DNA from 2 places in the Sutcliffiella sp. NC1 genome. Region 2 is predicted to be linked to the other one. Evidence: riboswitches for the same ligand, from Rfam matches in the RefSeq annotation. Region 2 holds a riboswitch; the other holds the start of a gene.
What was found. Region 2 has a riboswitch for cobalamin ahead of O1A01_RS05435 (ribonucleoside-diphosphate reductase subunit alpha). Riboswitches for the same ligand answer to the same signal wherever they lie in the genome.
Positions count from the first base shown of each region.

Region 1: another riboswitch for cobalamin. It lies ahead of O1A01_RS16555 (DUF4430 domain-containing protein); the one in region 2 lies ahead of O1A01_RS05435 (ribonucleoside-diphosphate reductase subunit alpha).

Region 1 covers NZ_CP115153.1:3,172,807-3,180,637, forward strand. The annotation lists gene O1A01_RS16535 (M23 family metallopeptidase) at 13-906, opposite strand; gene O1A01_RS16540 (GerMN domain-containing protein) at 1,079-2,311, opposite strand; gene sigX (RNA polymerase sigma factor SigX) at 2,301-2,837, opposite strand; gene O1A01_RS16550 (ECF transporter S component) at 3,072-3,587, opposite strand; gene O1A01_RS16555 (DUF4430 domain-containing protein) at 3,587-4,003, opposite strand; cobalamin riboswitch at 4,156-4,350, opposite strand; gene O1A01_RS16560 (ATP-binding protein) at 4,448-6,220, opposite strand; gene O1A01_RS16565 (response regulator transcription factor) at 6,217-6,936, opposite strand; gene ccsB (c-type cytochrome biogenesis protein CcsB) at 7,116-7,831, opposite strand, start outside.
Region 2 covers NZ_CP115153.1:1,069,671-1,077,501, reverse strand. The annotation lists gene O1A01_RS05455 (hypothetical protein) at 1-307, shown strand, start outside; gene mscL (large-conductance mechanosensitive channel protein MscL) at 606-1,019, shown strand; gene O1A01_RS05445 (dicarboxylate/amino acid:cation symporter) at 1,687-2,931, opposite strand; gene O1A01_RS05440 (hypothetical protein) at 3,203-3,433, shown strand; cobalamin riboswitch at 3,577-3,771, shown strand; gene O1A01_RS05435 (ribonucleoside-diphosphate reductase subunit alpha) at 3,941-6,175, shown strand; gene O1A01_RS05430 (ribonucleotide-diphosphate reductase subunit beta) at 6,188-7,228, shown strand; gene O1A01_RS05425 (undecaprenyl-diphosphate phosphatase) at 7,281-7,831, opposite strand, start outside.

The sequences.
Region 1 (7,831 bases), 2.1 Mb from region 2:
TTTATTTTATGTTTATTTTATTTTCAATATTTGATTTGGATAAAGGAATTCATGTGATAAATCATTTAAAGTAACTAGAAAGTCTACCTCTACATCCAATGAATCCGCAATATCTTCTATTGTTTCTCCGCTTTGTACCACATAAGTATCCTCATCATAAATAAAGATTTCTTGTCCAGGAAAGATAAGGTCGCTCTTTAGATCATTCCATTCCATAATGGAAGCAACTGTAACTTGCTCGACTTGTGCAATATCCCAAAGTGTATCATTTTTCTTAATGGTAATTGTTTTTTTAATTTTTTGCTGTTTTACTTCCTCAAATTCTATTAATTTCTTATCTTGCATCGTCCATGGTGAGAATAATATCTTTCTTTCCCTTTCATCTGTTTCTTGCTCTAATACAAAATAATCCAACGGGTTTACCGCATTCGTTCTACTGCTGTTCCATTCTCCGTTATGTAACTCAAAATGCAAATGAGGTCCTGTTGAATTGCCTGTAGAGCCAACCGTTCCAATTATTTCACCTTTTTTTACTTCAGTCCCTTCAACAACAAATCTTTTATGCAAATGAGCATATAATGTTTCTAATCCGTTTTCATGTTTCACCATAATAACATTACCATATGAACCTCTATAGCCTGAAAAATACACGATCCCATCATTAGCGGCCATTATAGCGGTACCAGTAGGAGCAGCAATATCCACTCCTTTATGTGTTCCACCTCTTGTACCAAAGTAATCAGTAAACCTACCCTCGTCTAATTGTAAGGGCCACTGCCAAGTCTTTATATCTCTAAGTACATTATGTTCTGTTTCTGCTTTCACACTTGTTCCACCGATAAACAATAGAAAGATACAAAGTGCCATTACTATGACGACCGCCAAGCGTTCTATTAAATTATTCATAATGTCCTCCTACAATAAAGAAAGTTGTTAGATGATATGTACGCTTGGTCTAAAATATGACAGGCTTTCGTTTAATTGTGTCAAAAATACTACTTTTACAACACAATGATTTCCATAATCGTAAAATGTAGGAATAAAAAAGTAGCAAACCAAGGTTGGTTTGCTACTTTTTTTAGTTCATAGGATTTGCAGCTAATGGTACCGAAAGTGGAACATTTAAACGAATCGAACCAATCATATCAGCGTTAGGATAATTAAATTGTATTTGCTCGAATCCAAAGTCTCTCGCCGTTAACATTAATGCTTGGAGAGCTGTTGAATGTTCTTCTGTATTTTCTAATGCAAGGCTATTATCAAAAGAAATAGTTACCATTTCTTCATCATTGGTTATCACTTGGTCTACTCTCATACTAGCTGGAATCGATGGAAATACGTAATTAATATTCGGTATTTGGCTCATCGCCTCTACCGCCTCTTGCATAGACTGAAATTCTTCTTTTGAGGCGACTAACAAGCTTTTGCTAACATCATCATTTCTTTGAAATTTAAAATATGCTACTCGCTTAAACGTATCAATCAAATCAAATTCTTTAACATCGTTACCTATTTCAACTCCAGCTTTACCCTCATTTAAATATTCTACTTCAGTAAAGTTGTGCCATCTAAACGTTTCTTGTACCTCTTGGAAAAAAGCGTTCATCTGTGTAGAAGAGTATGCCCGATGTCCTGCATTCATCTCCATAATGACTCTATCATTACCGTCAGTAGCCGTACCTTGAGAGAAAGTAATATTATCATTTAACATTGTATTCATCAGTCCAAATGAAGGTAAATCAATTAAATTTCCTAATTCTTGTCGTAATTCGTTAAATGCTTCTATATACGTTCTATTATTTTTTTGAACAACAAAAGAAAGCGGTAATGTTAGTGGATCATCGGTTCCTTCTAACTCAGCGGAAACGGCCAAAGTAATTACATATTCTTCTGACTGACTAACAGTCGTTACTACATAATTCGGAAAATCATTCGTTGATTGAACGTCAAAAGATTCGTTTTCACTATTTTCTTTATAGTCCGTTACATTAAACGATTCTTCCTCTACAGCGATATCAGCACTACTATCATCAGCATACATCTCCATTGATCCTCCTCTATCTTGAGGGGCATCAAAGGCACTGTTACTATTACTATCCATTTTTTGAAACGTGAAAGGAGAAATGATTGCAAAAAGGAGAATCGCCGCAATTAAAGCTACGCTAGGCATCCAGTTAATACGACGTTTCGGTGAAGTTTCTACCTTTTGCTGAATATTTGCATATATCTCTTCCGCTGAACGCTCATCCGTCATTTTTGGTAATTGATTAAATAACTTCTCCATTTGCTCATCGTCCGTTTTACGATGCATTACTATTTCCCCCTTTCTCCTCTAATTCTTCCATATGGGCTTTTAAGGCTTTAACCGCACGGTGCTGAGTTGTTTTTACTTTACTTTCAGACCAACCTAACACTTGCGCAGTTTCTTGAATAGAGAGAGCTTGAATGTAACGGAGAATAAGAACAATTCGGTGATCCATCTTACATTTATCTAAGCAACGATACAACAATTGAACCTGTTCATTTTTCACAGCTACTTCTTCCGGTAATGGTGCAACATCTTTCACTTGTTGCTTATTCCAATCAAACGTTTCAAGAAGTTTGTTTTTCCATCCCTTTTGTTTTCGAAATGAATCAATAGCTACATGTTTAGCTATCGAAAATAGCCATGTTTTTTCACTACTTTTCCCTTCAAATCGGTCGTATGAGCGTAGAACTTTTATATAAACTTCTTGAACGAGGTCTTCCGCTTGTTCTTTATTTTTCACCATATAAAATAAAAATTGATAGACGTCTTGGTGATATTTTTCATAGAGCTCTTGAAAAACGGCATGCATTCTAAACCCTCCGTTCAATACATTAGTCGAAACTTTTCGTACAAAGTTACATTACAAATATATTACAAAATATTACGAATGACTAGATTTTTTTTAGTACTTTTTGGAAAACTTAAGAAGGCTTTAATAAGATATTTTAAAAGAGCAATAGTTTGGCTTTTTAAAAATTTAAAAAAGAAGCCATAATATATGACTTCTTTTTATATATACTATATAACTAATTTCTAATTATATCTACTGTTTATTATACGATTGCACCATAAACGAAGCTTCTCTTTTTATGATCGGGGATAGAATAGGATATAACACTATAAAGAATACGATATTTCCAATTGCATGATTAAAGTCAAACGGTAATCCCGCTAAGTAATACGGCCAAAACAATTTACCTATAATCAGGCGTTCTAGCGACATGATCAAACCAAAGAGCATGCCGCAAAATCCAGCGTACGTTGCAAGTAACCATATGGGCAATTTCTTAAATTTCATCCCAATGAGACCTGAAAGTACTCCAATTATGGACCACGCAATTATTTGAAGTAACGTCCAAGTACCACTACCTAAAAATAAGTTAGAAACAAATGCTGTTCCAGCAGCAAGTATGATACCGTTTTGAGGCCCCATCAAAAGGCAGCAAATAATAATGATTGCTGTAACAGGCTGTACATTAGGAACCGAGGAAAACACCATTCTACCTACTACACATAACGCTATTAATAAGCCTAATAAAGCAATTTTTCTTGTGCTCATTAGCCTTCATACTTTGAATAGTTAAATTCAATAACATCGCCATCTTTTAACACATATTCGTTTGCGCCAACTAAGACTTCTTCATTATTTGCTGTATAAATCCAAAAGTAATTATTCTCGTAATCCGATTCAATACCGTTAATTCCTACAATAAATGCACCACTGTCGTCTGTTGTTAATTCAAAGTGCTCATGCATTACATCTATCAGTGTTTCTCCTTCTTCAAACTGCAATGCCTCTTCACTTATTACTTCTTCCCCGTTATCTTTTACTAATTTAATCGTTACTTTGTTTACTTCTTCATTTTGTTCTACTCCAGCATTTGCGTTGTTATTTGTATTATTTGTGTTGTCTGCTGCACACCCCGTCACAATAAGAGATATTGCAACTAATAAACTAATCCAAATTTTTTTCATCACGTAATTCCCATCCTTTTATATATTATGAAAAAAAATAAATAGCTCATCCTTAAAGGATGAGCTATAAAACGACAACAATGAGGAATTCACCTTCTGCAGCAGGTTCAATACCATATTGTCGTTTCAGCTACTCATACCCCGAAGCTTCGAAACTTGTAAGTTCATTGGCAGGTCTACTGACTTATGCTTCTTCCTACTTTGAGCCTTCCCGTATGACGAACTCTCATTCCATACATACAGTGGTTACCTCATTTCGTCCACATTTACAGTTGCGGGGACAGTTTTGGATTCGCACCAAATTCCCTTTTAAGCCACAGTGTGACACCAATTTACTTATAATTATTAAGTTTATGAATACAGTACCATCTTACACAAAGAAGTATAAAATGACAAGAAAAATTGTTTCATAATAAACAAGATTATTCGGTACAACTTAACAAATTATTGCACAGTTCGTGGAATAACGAGAGAAAATGTCGTTCCCTCATTTAGTTTAGAATGTACACCTATTGAGCCGTTATGTGACTCTATTATATTTTTAACAATCGACAATCCTAAACCTGTTCCAGATCTACCTCTAGTTCTAGCCTTGTCCGCTTTATAGAAGCGTTCAAATACAAATGGTATATCTTCTTCTGGTATGCCTTGTCCAGTATCTTGTACATCTACTTTCATTCCAAGCTCTCCAAGCTCAACTCGAATCGTGATACTACCACCTGAATCTGTGTGACGTAGTGCATTATCAATTAAGTTAGTAAAAACTTGTTCCATTTTATCTACATCAAAATCAACTAGCGTGTCCCCAATTATTTCTGAATGAAGATCTACCATTTTCTCTTTAGCAAGACCATGAAACTTTCGAATCATTTTATCAAAAAACTCTTCCACTTCAACTTGTTCCCTGTTCACGGTGCTATGTCCAGACTCTAATCTAGCTAAATCAAGTAGGTCATTTACTAACCTCCCCATACGAAGTGACTCATCATAAATAACGGAGGCAAGTTCTTTCTTTTCTTCTTCGCTACCAGCAATATCATCCACTATTGCTTCACTATATCCTTGAAGCATTGAAATTGGCGTACGTAACTCGTGAGAAACGTTAGCGATAAATCCTTCTCTTAATTTATCTAAACGTCTTTCTTCCGTCATATCACGAATGACAGCTACTGCACCACGCACGTGGGTATTATTATATAAAGGACTCATGACGATTACCCAAGTTCTCCCCTGGTAGGTAAGTTCCATACTTTGCTCTCTTTCAAAGTTGACGACCCGTTGAAACATCTCTTTTATTTCATGAGGTAATTGTTCCCGCGTATCACTACCTTCTTGGTAAAACCATGCTTGCAAGAAACGTTCAGCAGGCGGATTCGTTATTAATATTGTCCCATCACGATTTAGCGTTATTACTCCATCTGCCATACTACTTAATATGTTTGCCAAATGTTCTTTTTCTTGATTAAGTGCATTTAAGTTAAACTTTAATTGTCTTCCCATTTGATTAAACGCCATCGCAAGTTCACCGATTTCATCATACGTTAAGATCGGAACTTTCGTGTCAAACTTACCTCTCGCTACTTCAAAAGCAGCCTCCCTCATTTTCCTTAATGGCGAGGTTACTCTTGATATTAAGAAAAACGCAAAAATGGTTGTAAGGAAAATAGCAATCCCCGCGGATATTAAAATAAGTTGTGTTGTTTGGTTCGTCGTTTCTTTAATCGCTGTTAACGATTGGTACATATAAACTGCGCCATCTTCTACACCATCAATATGAAGTGGGGTACCAACAATCATCATTTCTCCAAAAGCTTCTGATTCAGAATCTAAATCGGGTGAGTATGATTTTTTCGTTACAATTGTATGATCAAGGAAAACTTGGGAAAGTTCCTCATCTTCTCGGAAAAATTCGCTAGGTAAAACAGCATCTGTCTCATCTGTTGGGGAATGCCAGTAATGATCCTTGTCTGAAAAAATAATTACTCGAGAAACATCATCCGCAAGTTGCCAAGCAATTGATTTTGCCAGTTCAAAATCTTCATGTTCCTCTACAATCATCGATATTTTTCTACCTAACTGTGTTAATTCTCTTTCCGCCTCATTTACATGGTAGTTCTCGAAAAACTCTAATAACAATATTGTTAAAATAAATAATACAAACGTAAAAAGAAGTAAAATGGTAAGCCAAAGCTTACCTACAACACTTTTCCAAATCATGACTCATTGCCAGCCTCAAACTTATAACCTACACCCCAAACTGTAACAATCATTTTTGCTGCATGTTCGGATACTTTATTTAATTTTTCTCTTAACCTCTTTACATGAGTATCTACTGTACGTAAATCACCAAAGAACTCATATTGCCAAACTTCCTTTAATAGTTGCTCTCGATCAAAAACTTTGTCCGGTGATTTTGCTAAAAAATATAAAAGCTCGTACTCTTTAGGGGTTAAGTTAACATCTTTTCCGTCAGCACTTACTCTATGTGCATCATTATCTATTGTTAAATGAGGGTATACAATAATATCTTTTGAAGATGTTTCTGTATTTAAAAAGCTTGTTGATGACGCGCGGCGTAAAAGCGCTTTAACTCTAAGCACTACCTCACGTGGGCTGAACGGTTTAACGATATAATCGTCCGTACCAACTTCAAAACCTTGAACACGATTTGCTTCTTCTCCTTTAGCAGTTAACATAATTACTGGTGTTGCTTTTTTCTCTCGCAATTCTTTACAAACTTCCATGCCGTCCATTCCTGGCATCATAAGGTCTAGTAATATAACGTCATAATCATTCTCTAAAGCTAACGATAATGCGTCCTCACCATTATCTGCTTCTTCGATTACATAATTTTCTCTTTCTAGATACATTTTCAAAAGTCGACGAATTCGTTCTTCATCATCGACTACTAATATTTTATACTCTTGTTCCATCTTTCCATCCTCCTAATTTTCATACTAGTTCCGTATCATTAAGTACTCTTTCCTATTGTATCTAATATTTCTTCACAACGTCTAGCAAAGTCAGTGCTTGAGTAAATTATCCTTATATTAATGTAAGCCTCCACATATGATGTGAAGGCTTATGAAATTATTCATCTAATCAGTTTAATCTACATCGCGTAAGAGTGTAGTCCGGCAATAATTAAGTTTACTCCAATTAAGTTAAACATAATAATAGCAAATCCAACTAAGGCAAGCCAAGCCGATTTTTCTCCGTGCCAGCCTTTTCCAATACGTAAGTGTAGATATGCTGCATAAAATAGCCATGTGATCAATGCCCAAACTTCCTTCGGGTCCCAACCCCAAAATCTAGTCCATGCAATTTGAGCCCAAATCATAGCAAAGATTAATCCGCCTAGTGTAAAAACTGGGAAACCTATAGCAACAGAGCGATAACCAATTTCGTCTGCAACATCAAGGTTTACTCTTCTTACTGCTGGTTTTAGTAAAACTCCTAGAGGTTTTCTAAATAATAATCTTATAAGTACATATAAAATAGCTCCTGTAATAATAGACCAAATAACTGTATTCAATTTTTGTGTATGAATAATAGCTGGTAAACTTACAAGAGGGTTCATTCTATCTTCTGTAAGTAATTCCCCTTGGTTTGGACCAACTAACGGAGGAAGCACGTATTCAACCGTTGCCTCTGCTCCACGTTTATCAATATATTTGAAGTTTGCTTCATAATCCATCGAACTAAAAATAACCGTAATAACAACAAAACCAATAAATACAACAAGCGTAAATAATGAAAATTCAAGCCAAAAAGGTTTTTTTCCTTTTTTACTGTAATCCACTACTTTTATTAAATAAATTAGTCCAG
Region 2 (7,831 bases):
TAGCGGATTTGGACCCCCTGGGCAAGCAGGAATGGGTCAACAAGTTGGTCCACCCCCCGGACCTCCACCAGCTACACCTCCACCAGCAAGCTTTGCTGCTGGTCCTAGTGTAATGGCAGTTGATCCTGGATCCTTACGTGGATGTTTATTCCGTTTTACATGGATTCGATTAACTAGTGGGCAATCATTCTGGCTCTATCCAACTTACATCGGAAGGCGATCGGTAGCTGGATGGCGTTGGACTGGGTTCCGCTGGGTTTATTTCGGAATCGACACTAGAAGAATCCAATGGTTTCAATGTGTTTAAATCCGATTCATCTGAGCCGTCCTAAAAGTCAGTAGAAACTGACTTTTAGGACTTTTTTATTGGTTACTATTATAACAATGCTGAAATTTCCAATAGGTGTAAGTACAAAACATTCATTATAAGGAGTTGGTATAGATAGGTTTAGGCCAATCTATAAAAAAGGAACACTTGAAAAAAACAAAAAAAAAGATTCGTTTCTCTACTGTTTTAAGACTTATAAGACAGCCCGTTTTTTTTCATCATAATCATTATTTTAATTAATAAAATTACTAGTAAGACAACTTTAGGAGTTGGAGCTATGCTTAAAGACTTTAAACAGTTTGCTTTGAAAGGTAATGTTGTAGATTTAGCAGTAGGGGTTATTATCGGTAGTGCATTTGGAAATATCGTTTCTTCTTTAGTAAGTGATATTATGATGCCATTATTAGGTATCGTGTTAGGAGGAGTAAACTTAACTAATCAAAGCTTTCAAATTGGCCAAGCTATTATTCAATACGGGGCATTTATCCAAACAGTAATTGATTTTCTAATCATTTCACTTTCTATCTTTTTCGTTATAAGAGTCATCCAACGACTAAGAAACAAAGAACGACAAAAGAAACAAACACCTTCCCCCTCACAAGAAGCAATTCTACTTACAGAAATAAGAGACATAATGAAAAACGAAAACAAAACCGAAAAACCCAATAAAATGAAAATACATATTAAGTAGAAAAGCGGAGGTGGCTCGTTTAGGTCCAAACAAACTGGAGCTTTTCCGCAGGAGATAAAGGAAACACAGCGAACGTTAGAGAGCTGATGTTGACTTATCGTACGGAGGAAAAGTGAAGTTTGAGCCGGACCTAGCCACCGGAGCTAGACAATTAGAAAAGCGGAGGCGCTTCGATCAGGCCCGTACAAACTGGACTGTTCCGGTAGGAGATAAAGGAAACACAGCGAGCGAGAGCGAGCTGATGTTGACTTATCGTACGGACGGAATGGGAAGTTTGATAGGGCCTAAGCGCCGGAGCTAGACAAATAGAAAAGCGCAGGTGGCTAGTTCTGGCCCGACAAGCATAAGACAGGCGCTGCAGGTGGACGCTCTTTGTCCACCGGAAGTGACTGCCTTATGACTCGAGGGCCAAGCCGCCGGAGCTGGACAAAGAAAAGCGGAGGTGGCTCGTTTAGGTCTGCTCATTTCTATTTGCGATAGGTTCAACCTTATTTGCGATACCTTCATCCTTATTTGCGGTAAATCATTTTTATTTGCGATACCTTCACCGTTATTTGCGGTAAAGGTAGTCCATTTTCATTTGCAACACACCATTTATAACAAGCAGTCAAATATGAAAACAGAACAAAACATGGCTCCCTTTTACAGAGAGCCATGTTCTAGTCGTTTATTTTTCATCGGGGATGGTCATATCTTCTCCCTCTGTTTTTGCTACGATGTATGCACATGCTGCATCACCAGTAATGTTAACAGACGTACGAAGCATATCTAGTAGACGGTCCACTCCAAGAATTAAGGCAATTCCTTCGACTGGTAAGCCAACCGATCCTAAAACCATCGCTAATAGGATAAGCCCGACACCTGGAACTCCTGCAGTTCCGATACTTGCGACAACAGCTACAGCAACAACTGTTACTAGCTGCATGACAGTCAAACTTTCTGCAAAAACTTGTGCAATAAATACGGTTGCGACACCTTGCATAATTGCTGTCCCGTCCATATTAATCGTCGCCCCTAGAGGTTGAACGAAACTACTTATATGCTTTGGCACACCTAATTTTTCTTGTGCCGTATCCATAGAGATAGGAAGTGTTGCATTACTACTAGATGTACTAAAGGCAACACTCATTGCCGGTGCAAAGTTTTTGAAGAACGTAATTGGACTTGTTTTCCCAAGTACCGCTATGGCGGAACCGTACGTGACAAATAAATGAATAAAAAGTGCTAAAACAACTACAATGAAATATCCAAACATCGCTTTAAAAGCATCTAGCCCCATTTTTCCTATTGCAGATGCGATTAGTCCGAACGCCCCGTATGGAGCAAATTTTATAATGAAGTGGACAAGCCACATTACTACTTCATTAGCTTGTTCGAATAAAGATTTAATCCCAGCTGCTTTATCGCCTAACACATTGATTGCTAGCCCTAATAAAATGGAGAATGCAATAATTTGTAGTAAATTCCCTGTAGCCATCGCTTGAATTGGGTTCGTTGGAATAATGTTAAGTAACGTATCAACTACAGCTGGTGCTTCCGTCACCTCGTATGGTGGTAAGTCTTCACTGTTAAAAGTACCAAAATTACCAGGCTTAATAATTGTTGCTAGCGTTAACCCAATTGTAATTGCGATACTTGTCGTAACCATAAAAAATACTACTGTCTTGAAACCAATTCGTCCAAGTTTTTTCGTATCACCTAAATTAACAACACCTAACGTAATCGAGATAAGAACGATAGGTACAACAAGCATCGTAATTAAATTAAGAAAAATCTTACCTAGCGGAGTAAAAAACCAAGTATCAATTCTTGAAAATAATATATCTGATGCAAATAGGTTTAATATTAGCCCAACTACTATACCTAGAGCGAGACCTATTAATATTTTGGATGTTAAGGATAACTTCTTCATAAGATTCCCCCTTATTAATAATATTTTACATCGTTTACAACTATCTATGTATGGACAACACTTGATTATACCGGACTTTAACTATTTTAATTGTAAAAAGGCATTCTGTAAAGTGACATACATTAGAGTAAAAATATTGCAAATTGTATTACTACAGATTAAAATGACAATAATTGAATCTTGTACTATACTGAATTTTTTGGTATAGTAGTAAAGATTTTTTCTGTATAAACTAGTAGGGTTAATAGTTTATATTTTGGAGGGGTTTTACATGAAATTACTTTGGAAGGTAATTATTGCACTTTTCTTGTTGATTACTGCCAAAGTTGGTATGGATTCATACAAGATATTAAAAACTGCTGCAGGCGGAGAGCATATTCGAATTGATCCTGCTCTTTATTTTAATTTATCGTACTTAATTTTCGGCGCAATTGGCTTAATGATTTTATCGGATGTATTTAAAAAATATATAAAAGAAAATAATGAATATAAGCAAGTTTAATCAAGGATGAGTGGTGTTTTACTCGTCCTTTTTTATATTATTTTCTTTATACTCTTAATTTAGGCCATTGCATTTATTAGATTAATAGATTATGATAATCACAACATACAGATTTTAATCACAAAATACATACAATATATAGATTTTATAACGAAGTTAAAGGTGTCTAATATAGACTTAATAGGGAAATTGGTGAGAATCCAATACTGTCCCCGCAACTGTAAGTGTAGACGAAATGAAAGTCCACTGTATAAGACTGCTTAAAGGCGCTTATATGGGAAGGTTCAAAGTAGGATGAAGCACGAAGTCAGGAGACCTGCCTTTTCTTCAAATGTTTCGCATTCTTCGGGGATTGGGAAGATGAAACGATGGTGTAATATGCACTTTTTGTTTCTTATGCTTATTCCACTTTCGTTTGATCCACTCAGTCCTTGAGTGGATCTTTTATTTTTCTCCAGTTGGTCGTTGGACTAAAAGGAAAAAACTAGAATAGAAAGAGGGATAAGTATGACTACAATTATTCAATCAGATCATGTACTAGATAAAGTTAAATCAACATTTGAAAAACATCCAACACTAAACGCACAACCTTTTCTTGATAAAGCAGCAAAAATAATAAATCAACATCACCAACTTTCCAACGAAACAATTTATGAGTTAATAATTTTAGAAGCGTTAAGTTTTATTAGTGAAGAAGAACCAGAATGGACACACATTGCTGCGAATCTTTATTTAAACGTTTTGTACGAAAATACAGCTAAAGTAAGAAAAGAGAACAAGCACTATAAAGGCTTTTATCATTTAATAAAATCTCTAGTAGATAAAGGGATTTATGATCCAAAACTATTAAATTTCTATTCACCTGAAGAACTAAATGAATTAGAAAAAGAGATGGACCCTAATAAAGATGAGCTCTTCACATACATAGGGATTAAAACATTAGCAGATAGGTATTTAACGAAAGACCATTCGATGCAACTGTGGGAACTGCCCCAAGAGCGATTTATGATTATTGCTATGACATTAATGATCAACGAAAAGCAAAACCGCCTTCAGCACATAAAAGAAGCATATTGGGCATTAAGTAATTTATATATGACGGTTGCCACTCCTACATTAGCAAACGCAGGGAAAACTCATGGACAGTTATCGAGTTGCTTTATTGATACGGTAGATGATAGCTTACAAAGCATTTATGACAGTAATACCGATATTGCAAACTTGTCTAAAGCAGGTGGCGGAATTGGCGTCTACCTTGGGAAAATTAGAGCTAGAGGAAGTAATATTAAAGGATTTAAAGGTAATTCCTCCGGAGTAATCCCTTGGATGAAACAACTTAATAATACGGCTGTAAGTGTTGATCAACTAGGACAGCGTAAAGGTGCGATTTCTGTCTATTTAGATGTATGGCATCAAGATATTTTCTCCTTTTTAGATGCAAAACTTAATAATGGCGACGAACGATTACGTACCCACGATTTGTTTACGGGCGTTTGTATTCCTGATTTGTTCATGGAAAAAGTAGAAGAGCGAGACGATTGGTATTTGTTTGACCCTCATGAAGTGCGCCAAGTTATGGGGTATTCATTAGAAGATTATTTTGATGAAGAAAAAGGAAACGGTAGCTTCCGTCATAAATATTACGAGTGTGTGGGGCATCCTACTTTACACAAAGTAAAAGTGCCTGCGATTGACATTATGAAAGGCATTATGAGAAGTCAACTCGAAACAGGAAGTCCCTTCATGTTTTATCGTGACGAAGTAAATAGAATGAATGCAAATAAACATACGGGCATGATATATTGCACAAATTTATGTACAGAAATCACTCAAAATCAAAGCCCTACTATCATGACCGAACAAGTTGTACAAGAAGGGAAGATTATTACGACAAAATCACCTGGTGACTTCGTTGTATGTAACCTTTCTTCTATAAATTTAGCAAGAGCTGTTATGGATGAGGTTGTTGAACGGTTAGTACGAATTCAAGTAAGAATGCTAGATAATGTAATCGATTTAAACACTATCCCTGTTTTACAAGCACAACTAACTAATCAAAAATATCGTGGGATTGGCTTAGGCACATTTGGTTGGCACCATTTATTAGTGTTAAAACAAATAGGCTGGGAAAGTGAAAAAGCGGTAAAATATGCGGACGAGCTTTATGAAAAAATAGCCTTTTATACGATTCAAGCAAGTTTTGAATTAGCGAAAGAAAAAGGAGCTTACCCAACATTCCCACAATCAGAATGGGAAAGTGGCAAATACTTTGAACGAAGAGGCTACAGATCTAACGAGTCGGAACTTCCTTGGGATTCGCTACGAGCTAATGTTCAACAGTATGGAATTAGAAACGGCTATTTAATGGCAGTCGCTCCTAATGCAACTACTTCAATTATTGCAGGAAGCACAGCAAGTATAGATCCGATCTTTATGAAAGTGTATTCCGAAGAGAAAAAGGACTATAAAATCCCGGTAACTGCACCAGACTTAAACAGTCATACAACTTGGTTCTATAAATCTGCTTATTTTATTGATCAACATTGGAGCATCGCACAAAATAGTGCTCGTCAACGACATATCGACCAAGCTATTTCTTTTAACATATATGTACCTAATACGATTAAAGCGAAAGCACTACTAGACTTGCATGTAGACGCATGGAAGAAAAATTTAAAAACAACTTACTATATTCGTTCTACTTCAAGTGAATTACTTGATTGTGAATCTTGTTCTAGTTAAGGAGGAACTAATATGACTACAATACAAAGACGTGTTCTAATGGATGCAGACGCTCCAAACGCATCTACACGAATCATCAATGGTCAAAGCTCTAACGTCTTAAATTGGGATGATGTACAGTTTAGTTGGGCGTACCCTAAGTATAAAAAAATGTTAGGGAACTTTTGGACACCTTTTGAAATCAATATGGCCCAAGATATTAAGCAATTTCCACTACTTTCAGAGGATGAAAAAGAAGCGTTTTTAAAAATAATCGGCTTATTAGCTCTATTAGACAGCGTCCAAACCGATTACGCTGGGAAAGTTGCGGATTATATAACCGATTCTAGTATTAATGCATTAATGATAATCCTAGCACAACAAGAAGTAATTCATAACCACTCCTACTCGTACGTGCTGTCAAGCATCGTTTCACGCTCACAACAAAACGAAGTATTCGAATATTGGAGAACAGAACCAACTTTACGAAAAAGAAATGATTTTATTACGAACGGTTATAAAGCATTCGCAGAAGAACCAACTGTAGCAAACTTGTTGCGTTCCATCGTTTATGATGTTATTTTAGAAGGCTTATTTTTCTATTCTGGGTTTGCATTTTTCTATCATTTGGCCCGAAATCAAAAGATGGTCGCGACGAGTACGATGATTAACTATATTAATAGAGATGAACAGCTACATGTTGATTTGTTCGTAAAAATCTTTCAAGAAGTGTTAAACGAATATCCAGAGTATCATACTGAGGATTTAGCTACATTCGTTCAAAATACCTTTAAGGAAGCTGCCCAATTAGAGATAGAATGGGCTCGACAAATTATCGGAAATAAAATTGTCGGTATTGATATAGAAGACGTGGAGTCTTACATTAAGTTTTATGCCAATGTCCGCACGAACCAACTTGGATTTGACCGCCCATTTGAAGGCTATCGCACAAATCCGATGAAATGGATTAAAGCATATGAAGATGTTGACTTAGGAAAATCGGACTTTTTCGAACAAAAATCCCGTCAATACACAAAAGTAAACGTTCAAGACAACGGATTTGATGAATTATAAAAACAAAACGAGTGCCAACAATACTCTCAAAGTTGGCACTCGTTTTCCGTTATTAAAACAAACCTAGATATTGCAACCCTAACACTAGTAATCCTAATGCCCAAACATAAATAGCAAACGATTTTAAGGAATGCTTTTTTAAATAATTGATCATCCATTTAACAGCAATATACCCGAATATACAGGAAGCTAATATCGCAATCATTAGTGACGTTAACCCAATATCTTCACGTCCTACTTGAGCTACTTCTACTGTTTGTAATGCGACTGCTCCAGCTATAGCAGGCGTGGATAGTAGGAAGGAGAAATACGCAGCTGTTTCACGATCTAGTCCTCGAAACAGCCCTGCTGCGATCGTTAATCCTGAACGTGAAATCGCTGGAAAAATTGCTGCCGCTTGAAAGGACCCAATAAACAAAGCATCTTTCCAATTAATATCGTCCATCCTTTTAGCGCCTTTCCGGATTGAATCAGCAAACCATAGAAATGCTCCTGTTATTAAAAACTCCCATCCTATCGTCACACCTGTTTTTGAAATTTCTTCAAAATAGTCTTTAAACGCTAACCCGATTACTACCGCTGGAATTGTACCTATTATTAATA